Regions from separate parts of the Paradevosia tibetensis genome, predicted to be linked through region 1. Evidence: predicted binding sites of a transcription regulator. Region 1 holds the regulator's gene; each other region holds the start of a gene.
What was found. Region 1 encodes LexA, which represses DNA repair genes until DNA is damaged. Its sites were predicted from a motif close to TGTTCNNNNTGTGTTCNG; they were not measured.
Positions count from the first base shown of each region.

Region 2: the regulator LexA is predicted to act here: its motif matches at 1,719-1,736, upstream of FNA67_RS01725 (DNA recombination protein RmuC).
Region 3: the regulator LexA is predicted to act here: its motif matches at 2,049-2,066, upstream of FNA67_RS19125 (helicase-related protein).

Region 1 is NZ_CP041690.1:2,083,588-2,086,865, reverse strand. It holds gene mdtN (multidrug transporter subunit MdtN) at 1-412, opposite strand, end outside; gene FNA67_RS10150 (YtcA family lipoprotein) at 409-669, opposite strand; gene lexA (transcriptional repressor LexA) at 920-1,639, shown strand; gene FNA67_RS10140 (IlvD/Edd family dehydratase) at 1,708-3,278, opposite strand, start outside.
Region 2 is NZ_CP041690.1:327,550-330,827, reverse strand. It holds gene FNA67_RS01730 (hypothetical protein) at 1-477, opposite strand, end outside; gene FNA67_RS01725 (DNA recombination protein RmuC) at 539-1,687, opposite strand; gene def (peptide deformylase) at 1,816-2,334, shown strand; gene fmt (methionyl-tRNA formyltransferase) at 2,366-3,278, shown strand, end outside.
Region 3 is NZ_CP041690.1:3,911,135-3,914,412, reverse strand. It holds gene FNA67_RS19125 (helicase-related protein) at 1-1,926, opposite strand, end outside; gene FNA67_RS19120 (DUF3108 domain-containing protein) at 2,779-3,278, opposite strand, start outside.

The DNA.
Region 1 (3,278 bases):
GGGTCTGCCGGGCGAGTTCGGCATTGAAGCGCGCGCGTTCGATCTGTTTGGCGGCGACATCGGCGTTGCTTTGGGCCGTAGCAATATTGCGCCCGCCCTGCTCGACCTCGGACTGGGCGGCACGCAGCTCGGCCTGCGCCTGGTCGAGGCGAAGCTGATAGGGCTGCGGATCGATCTGGAAGAGCACGTCGCCCTTTTTGACGCTCGCATTGTTCTGGACGGCGATCGAAACGATGCGACCGGGAACCGTGGGCGAAACGTGGATTGTGGGTGCCGAGATCTCGGCGACGTCGGTTCGCGGCGAGCTGTTGATCTCGTTGAGCGAGAAATAGATGCCCACGACCGCCGCTACGAAACTGACCACGGCAATGACGAGGCCAATCAGCCTCTTGATGACATGCCCGCCGTTCATTGCGGAATTCCGCCGAACCAGAGGAACCAGAAGCCGGTACCCCCACCAATCGCCATACACAGATAGACCAGCAATGGCAGTGGAAGATACCCGTCGATATCGAGAATGATCAGCAATTGCCGCGCGATGACGGCGAAGACCACACCAAGAACCGCGCAGATGATCCAGGCTGGAAAGAACGAGCCAAATATTGCGATCGAGGGCGCCGAAGGCTCCGAACTACAAGCTCCGAGCATGCTCGCGAAAAGTAGCGCCATGCCTAGTCGTGGTAGGCGCGCCGCAAACACGCGGCTCACGGATACTGGTTGCACTTGACGCTCCGCACACTCGAAATCGCCCGTCAGGGGCGGCTTCCGGCCAGAGATCGACCCAAATTCCCGGTCCCGTCAAGCGTTTCGGCGGCACATGAAGGGGTGCGATAACGGCTTCTTCACCGTTTTGTTGCAGAACATAACTGGAACACATATAACAAGTTCAGTCTTTGTTCTGATTCTGTTGGGGCCGCCGATGCTGACGCGCAAGCAACACGAACTGCTCATGTTCATCCACGAACGGATGAAGGAAACCGGCATCCCGCCCTCGTTCGACGAGATGAAGGATGCGCTCGACCTGGCGTCCAAGTCCGGTATCCATCGCCTGATCACGGCGCTTGAGGAGCGTGGTTTCATTCGCCGCCTGCCCAACCGGGCGCGAGCGCTCGAAGTCATCAAGCTTCCGGATTCGATGAACCCGTCGCTTGGCGGGCGCAAGGCGCGGTTCGAGCCCAATGTCATCGAGGGCAACCTTGGCAAGGTTTCAGCGCCCCCGCCTCGGACGGAACTGGTGTCGGTCGCCGAAAGTGGCCGGCCTGTTGCAGTGCCGGTGATGGGACGTATCGCAGCCGGCACCCCGATCGAGGCCATCCAGACCCATAGCCACACCATTGCCGTGCCGCCCGAGATGCTCGGGCCGGGTGAGCACTATGCGCTCGAAGTGCGCGGCGATTCCATGATCGAGGCCGGCATCTTCGACGGCGACACCGTACTGATCAAGAAGCAGGACTCAGCCGGAACCGGCGAGATCGTCGTGGCTCTCGTCGATGATGAAGAGGCTACTCTCAAGCGCCTGCGCCGCAAGGGTAATTCGGTCGCTCTCGAGGCCGCCAACCCGGCTTACGAAACCCGCATCTTCGGCCCCGACCGAGTGAAGGTACAGGGTCGGCTGGTCGGCCTGCTGCGCAAGTACTGAGCGTTCCGCTCCGAAATTGAAACGCCGCCGCCGGGGAGATCCGGCGGCGGCGCTGTTTTGTGCCGGCGTCAGTGGTTGTCGCGGGGCAGCCCGGCGGTCTGGGCCAGGCGCTGGTAGTTGACGGCGGGACGGAGAACGGCGCCGCTGCCGAGCTGGTCGACGATGCCGCGCTGAATCTCCTGCCAGGGCGTCTGGTTCTTGGGATACTGGTAGCCGCCATTGGCTGCCAGTTCCTGGCGACGCTGAGCGATTTCCTCGTCGGAGATGAGGATATTGGCAGCGCCGGTGTTGAGATCGATCCGCACGCGGTCCCCGGTGCGCAGGATGGCGAGGTTGCCGCCCGCAGCCGCTTCCGGAGAAGCGTTGAGGATCGAGGGCGAGCCCGAAGTACCTGACTGGCGCCCGTCGCCAATGCAGGGAAGCGAAGTCACGCCCTGCTTGATGAGGTACGCAGGCGGCCGCATGTTGACGACTTCGGCAGCACCCGGATAGCCGATGGGGCCGGCGCCGCGCATGAAGAGCAGCGTGAACTCATCGATTGCCAGTGCCGGATCGTCGATGCGGTGGTGGTAGTCCTCCGGACCGTCGAAGACTACAGCCCTGCCCTCGAAAGCATTGGGGCTGGCTGGGTTGTTCAGGTAACGATCGCGGAATTCCTGGCTGATGACGCTGGTCTTCATGATGGCGTTGTCGAAGAGATTGCCACCGAGAACCAGGAAGCCAGCCTCCGCCTTGAGCGGATTGTCGAACTTGCGGATGACCTTGTCATCCTGGATCGGCGTGTCGCGGCAGTTCTCGCCGATGCTCTTGCCGTTCACGGTCGGTGCGTTTTCCGCGATGAGGCCCTGCCCCATCAACTCGTTGACCACTGCCGGCACGCCGCCGGCATGATAGTAGTCTTCGCCAAGATATTCACCGGCCGGCTGCAGGTTCACCAGCAGCGGCACCTGATGGCCTTCCTTCTGCCAATCGGAGATATCGAGTTCGACACCGATGTGACGCGCGATGGCGTTGATGTGGATCGGCGCGTTGGTCGACCCACCAATGGCCGAGTTGACCACGATCGCGTTGTGGAAGTTGTCGCGCGTCAGGATATCGGAGGGCTTGAGGTCTTCGTGCACCATCTCGACGATGCGCTTGCCGGTGCGATAGGCCATTTCCTGGCGGTCGCGATACGGTGCGGGGATGGCGGCGGAACCCGGCAGCTGCATGCCCAAGGCCTCGGCCAGCGAATTCATCGTGGTCGCGGTGCCCATGGTGTTGCAATAGCCGGTCGAGGGCGCCGACGAAGCCACCAGGTCGATGAACTGCTTATAGTCGATCTCGCCCTTCGCCATCATCTGGCGGGCCTTCCAGACGATGGTGCCCGAGCCCGTTCGCTCCCCACGGAAGTAGCCGTTGAGCATGGGGCCGACCGAAAGAGCGATCGCCGGAATGTTGACCGTTGCCGCGCCCATGAGCATGGCCGGCGTGGTCTTGTCGCAGCCGATCGTCAGCACGACGCCATCGAGCGGATAGCCGTAGAGCACTTCGACGAGGCCGAGATAGGCGAGGTTGCGGTCGAGCCCTGCGGTCGGTCGCTTGCCGGTTTCCTGGATTGGATGCACCGGAAATTCGATGGCGATGCCGCCCGCTTCGC
Region 2 (3,278 bases), 1.8 Mb from region 1:
ATCGGGGCGGAAATCGTCGCCCTCCTCCCACTCGGTGGGATCGAGCACGTCGTCTTCGCCGTATTCGGCCTCCTGCTCGTCGAGGCTGACCAGAGCGTCGTCGTCGGGCGAGAGGGTTTCCCGGTGCGCGAGCGGGTCCTCATCGCGCGTGCGGGTGCTGTCGAGCTCGCCCATGCCGCGCGGGCCGTTTTCGCCGGCGGTGCCGGTCTCGAGCTGGATGATGGCGCCCTCGATCTCGCCGAGCAGGCCCTTCGGATCGTCGAGGCCGAAATCGGCCGGCTCGCGGGCGCGCAGGTCGTCGCGGATCTGGCGCAGGCGGGCGAGGCGCTCGGCGACGGGGCGATCCGACCCGTACATGAGGTCTTCGATCTCCGCTTCGCTCACCGGATAGGCAAAGCCGGGCAAGCCCTCGTCGTCGTCGCCATCGATGTCGGTATCCTGGGCAAGGACCTTGCCGTCCTCATTGATGTGGTTCATCGCACTGCTCCCTGAAGGTTGCGACCGTCAGGGTAACGCGGCAGGAGAAGCGAAGTTTCCGCTATTCGCCAGCGAGGCGCGCGGCCGGTTCCTCGAGCTCGAGCGCGTCGATCTTCTCGCCGCGACGGGTGACCTTGCCGGTGGAAACGAGGATGTCGCCTATGTCGTTGTTCGCCTGCTGGAAATGGGTCTGGAGCTTGCGCACGCGATCGTCCAGCCGGCCGACATCGGCGAGAAGCTCGCGCACTTCCTTCTGGATGAGATGCGCCTGCTCGCGCATGCGCACATCGCGCAGCAGGGCCTGGATCACCTGGATGGAGAGCATGAGCAGGGAGGGGGAAACGATGACCACGCGGTGGCGGATGGCGCGCTGCACCAAATCCTCGAACTGCTCGTGCAGGTCCGCGAAGATGGCTTCGGAGGGCACGAACATGAAGGCGGTGTCCTGCGTCTCCCCGGCGATCAGGTATTTGTCGGAAATGGCGCGGACATGGGTAGTGATGTCGGTCTTGAACTGGGCCCTGGCGAGCTTGGCCTCGTCGTCGTTGGCCGCCTCCTTGAGGCGCTGCCAGCTTTCGAGCGGGAACTTGGCATCGATGACCAGGCGCGGGGCGTCGTTGGGCATGAAGATGACGCAGTCCGGACGGCTGCCATTGGAAAGCGTGGTCTGGAAGGCATAGCCGTTCGAGGCGAGGCCATCGGCGATGATGGCCTCCATGCGCCCCTGCCCGAAGGCGCCGCGCTGCTGCTTGTTGGAAAGGATCGACTGGAGCGAGACGATTTCGCCCGAGAGCGCGGTCATGGTGGACTGGGCGCGGTCGATCACGGCCAGGCGCTCATGGAGCTTGGTCAGGCTCTCCTCGGTCTTGGTGCGGTTCTCGGTGATCGCCTGGCCCATGCGCTGGCTGGTGGAATCGAGGCGCTCGTTGACGAGGCGGGCCAGATCGGAGGTGCGGCTGCCGAAGATCTCGGACATGGTCTGCATGCGGCCGGTCATCTCGTTCTGGATGCGCATCATGTCGGCCAGGTGCTTTTCCATCTCCTGGCTGCGGGCGATGGCGGTGGCAGCCTCCTCGGCGCGCTGGCGCCCGGAGCGCAGCGAATTGACGAGGAGAATGACGAGCAGCAGCGCCATGAGCGCGACCGCGGCGGCGATCGCGTGGCTCAGGGTGAGGGGAAAATCGCCGAGGGTGAAGAGAACCATGTCCATCGGCGCACACTAGCGCGATTCGCCGCAGAAGTGTTCCCCTCTTGTTCCGGCGAGGCTCAACCGGGGGCCAGTTGACCGGGCGGCCAGAAAATACCATATCGGGGGCAATTGCTGAAAAGGACCACCAGATGGCCGTTCGCCCCATCCTGATCATCCCCGACGCGCGCCTGCGTGCGATTGCCGAGCCGGTCGAGGAGATCAACGACGAGATCACCACGCTCGTCAAAGACATGTTCGATACGATGTATGCCGCGCCCGGGATCGGCCTGGCCGCGCCGCAGGTCGGCGTGCTCAAGCGCGTGGTCGTGATCGACCTCGCCAAGGAAGACGAGAGCCCCGATCCGATCGTGATGATCAACCCGGAAGTCATCGAATTCGGTGACGAGACGGTGGTCACCGAAGAAGGGTGCCTGTCGATCCCCGACCTCTATTACGAGGTCGAGCGCCCCGCCGACATCAAGGTCCGCTACATGGACCAGGACGGCAAGGTCGTCGAGCGCAAAGCGTCCGACCGGCTGGCCATCTGCATGCAGCACGAGATCGATCACCTCGATGGCGTGCTCTATATCGACTACCTGTCGCGCCTCAAGCGCGACCGCGTGATCAAGAAGTTCGACAAGGCCGCCAAGCGCGCCACGGCGAACTAGGCTCTTACCGCCAGGCACAAGGGGCGTTTCCATGCGCGTCGTATTCATGGGGACGCCCGATTTCGCGGTTCCGACCCTGACCGAGATCGTTGCGAGCGGCCACGAAGTGGTGGCCGTCTATACGCGCGCGCCGAAGCCGGCGGGCCGGGGGCAGGAAGAGCGCAAGTCCCCGGTGCACCTGGCAGCCGAAGGCTTCGGCATTCCTGTGTTTACGCCCAAATCGCTCAAGGGGAGCGAAGAACAGGGCGTCTTCGCGCTGCACGATGCGGACGTGGGCGTGGTGGTGGCCTATGGGCTGCTGCTGCCCAAGCCGATCCTCGATGCGCCGCGCCTGGGGTGCCTCAACCTGCACGGCTCGCTGCTGCCGCGCTGGCGGGGCGCCGCGCCGATCCAGCGCGCCGTGATGGCGGGGGACAAGCGCACGGGCGTGATGGTGATGCAGATGGACGAAGGGCTCGACACCGGCCCGGTGGGCCTGGTCGAGGAAATGCCCATCGGCCCGGACATGACGGCGGGCGAGTTGCACGATGCCATGATGCGCGTGGGCGCGGACCTGATGGGCCGGGCGCTGGCGGCGCTCGAGCGCGGCAGCCTCGAGTTTTCCGAGCAGTCGGAAGAAGGCGTCGTCTACGCCAGGAAGATCGAGAAGGCCGAGGCGCGGATCGACTGGTCGAAATCGGCAGCCGAGGTGCACAACCACATCCGCGGGCTCTCCCCCTTCCCCGGCGCCTGGTTCGAAGTGGAACTGAGCGGCAAGCCGGTGCGGGTCAAGGCCCTGCGTTCGACCCTGGGGACGGGCAGCGGCGCTGCCGGCACGGTGATCGGTGACGACCTCACCATCGCGTGCGGCGAGGGCGCGGTGCGGCTGGTTTCGGTGCAGCGCGAGGGCAAGGGCGCGATGGACGCGGCCGCATTCGTGCGCGGAACGGGGTCGCTCATCGGCA
Region 3 (3,278 bases), 1.8 Mb from region 1:
GATGCCCAGGTGCTCGGAAAGCTGGAAGGCGATGCCGCGGGCGGCGCCATCGAGGTCCGAAGGCTCGGCGAGCGCGGCTACCGATTCGAGCTGGGTGTTGACGTGGTGGCGCAGCCACAGGCTGAGCCGGTCCTGCACGCGCTCCAGCTCGGGCCCGGTCAGCGATTCGTCGGCCAGCACCAGCACGCGCGGACGCAGCAGGTGATCGCCCTCGACCAGTTCGCCCACGATCTCGCCGCGCCAGCGCAGGCGCCCGTCGGTGGCCAATACGATTTCTTCGTTGGGAGCGCCCGACAGGCGCTCGGCACGATTGCGGATTTCGGGCGCGACCGCGCTATCGGCGGCAGCGCGAAGACCTTTGGCGTCTCCGTCGCCGTCCGACCGGGCGAGCGTAAAGCGGAAGCCTTCGATCGTGCCGATGAGGTGACCTTCCAGGGATACTTCACCCCGGTCGTTGATCTGCGGAGATGCCATGCGTCTGTCTTTCAAGTGACGGATGAGAACGCTCGTTCTGCGGTCCACGAAGCGCTGGATCAGCTTTTCGTGAAGCGCGTCGGAAAGTCTGTCCTCTATGTCACGGGTTGTTTCGCGCCAATGCGTTGGATCTTCAAGCCAATTTTTGCGGTTGGCGACGAAGGTCCAGGTTCGTATCTGCCTGATCCTGTTCGACAGGGTGTCAATGTCGCCGCTGATATTGTCGCAGAACCGTACCTGCTCGGCAATCCAATCGGGGTCGACAAACCCGCGCTTTCTGAGATCGGAATAGAGACGTGTGACAATTTCGCCATGATGGGCGGGGGAGATGTCCCGGTAGTCGGGCGTCTGGCACACTTCCCAGAGCAGATGCACGGCCTTGAGGTCCGTGGCGAGGGCTCCCGCTTCGTTGCGGGAAATGAATTCGAGCGCGATCTGGTCGGTCGCGGTGGGCACGCGCGTGAGCGCCTTGTGACGGGGCGTGGCGTCGAGCGAGCGGCGCAGCGAATCGATCGAGGCGAAGTCCAGCTCGGTATTGCGCCACTGCAGGATCTTCACCGGCTCGAAGTCGTGGCTCTCGAGCTGGGCCACCAGTTCCTCGTCGAACGAATCGGTGCCGCCGGTCACCCCGAACGTGCCGTTGCGAACGTGGCGTCCGGCACGCCCAGCGATCTGGCCGAATTCGGCGGCGGTGAGCGGACGGGTCTGGCGGCCGTCGAACTTGGTGTCGTCGGCAAAGGCGACGTGGTGCACGTCCAGGTTGAGCCCCATGCCGATGGCGTCGGTCGCCACGAGGAAATCGACGTCCCCGTTCTGGTAGAGCTCGACCTGGGCATTTCGCGTGCGCGGGGAGAGCGCGCCCATGACGACGGCCGCCCCGCCGCGCTCGCGGCGGATGAGTTCGGCGATGGCGTAGACCTGGGCCGCCGAGAAGGCGACGATGGCCGAACGGTCGGGCTGGCGCGAAATCTTCTTGGAGCCGGCATAGGTCAGCGTCGAGAGCCGGGGGCGGTGGATGATCTCGGCATGCGGCAGCAATTGCCGGATCACCGGAGCCATGGTGGCCGAGCCCATCAAGAGGGTTTCGGAGATCCCGCGTGCATTGAGGATGCGGTTGGTGAAGACGTGCCCGCGGTCGAAATCGATGGCGGTCTGCACCTCGTCGATGGCCACGCATTCCACCGGCATGTCGGTGGGCATGGCTTCAACCGTGCACACCCAGTAGCGGGCGCGCGGCGGCACGATGCGCTCTTCCCCGGTCACCAGCGCCACGGCCTGCTGGCCGACGCGTTCCACCACGCGGTTATAGACCTCGCGCGCCAGAAGGCGCAGCGGCAGGCCGATCATTCCGGAGGAATGGGCCAGCATGCGCTCTATGGCAAAGTAGGTCTTGCCGGTGTTGGTCGGACCCAGCACGGCCTTGAGCGACTGGGAGGGGGAGGAGGCGTCCATTGGTGGGGAATATGGTCTGCGATAGCGGCAAAAGCCAGACCGGGCTTCGGCCTTTCCTTAGCTGTTTGTGACTGTCCTCAACTGGCACGATTGTGGCCGAAAAGCAGCGTCGCGTTAACGCTTAGCACAAAGAGAGAACAAACACAGCCCGAATCGATGAGAATCACTGAATCCGATTTTGTTCACTACTGCATCTAGGGGGTCGTCCGTGTGACAAGGCGCTAAGGCGAGTCTTGCTGACCCATTGGCGCCGCGAGGGCCCCGAAACCCGTTCAGAATCCTTAAATTTGCGTCAAATTTTATCGATTGGTTACCTTCCTTAACGGAACGTTACCACGAAATTCTCGAACTATTTTAAGGGCTTCACCCATCTGCGCCCGGTTTCCGGGGCGGCGGAACGCCAAAATTGTCAAAATAGTTTTTGACGTTCCGGAATGAAACAGAGGCGCCTCGCCGCGACCCTCAGCGCGCGGCATCGCCAATCCCGTTTCGGCGCAGGGAAATTCTCGCCGCGGATGGCCTGCGGCGTTCATGACGTTGAGGGTGAGAAGGAACCGCCTGGCCAGGGCGGCGAGCTCAAGCAGGTGAGCCACGATCTCGCCAGCAGGTCTCCCTCCCCCTTGTAGAGAGGGAACAAGGGTGGGGGAGAAGCGCGCTTGGAGCCTAGGGCTGACCCCCCTCAATCCCTCCCCACAAGGGGGAGGGAGGCGGTGCTGCACCTTCCCAGTAAAAACATGCGGCCGCTGACCCGACTGGGCGCGCGCAGCAACAGCCACGTCCCCGGCGCAAAGCACCGGGCCCACTGGCTTAACACCAACCGTCAGCGATTCCAGGGAAGCGAAGCTACCCCGCTCAGCCCTTCATGCCGGTCAGCACCATGGACAAATCGCCCATCGTAGTGGTCAGCAGCACGCGGTAGGGGACGAAATAGCCGGTCTGGAACACCGGGGCATACCAGACCAGGATGCGGTCGGAATTGGCCAGGTACTTGGTCACTTCGCTGGTGGTGAAATGGCCCGAGACCGGGGTGTAGTGCACGTTGCACAGCACGACCGGGCCCTGGTAGCCGGTGCGCTGGGACGTGGCGACGTCGTCGCGCGCGTAGCTCAGGGCGATGTCGAATCGTTCGACGCCGGTGAAGACGCGCGACTTCTTGGAGCACAGCGACTTGTCGAGCGCGCCGCCCTTGAAGACGAAGGCGGCCAGGAAGTCGTTGACCCCCGAGAGCTGGGAGCGCTCGATCGGCACGCGGTCGACATTGTCCAGGATCGGCGGGGTGACGACGAAACTTTCGACGTTCTTGCCGGCATAGGCGACCTTGACCGAAAAATCCTCGCCATTGGCGCGGGTCA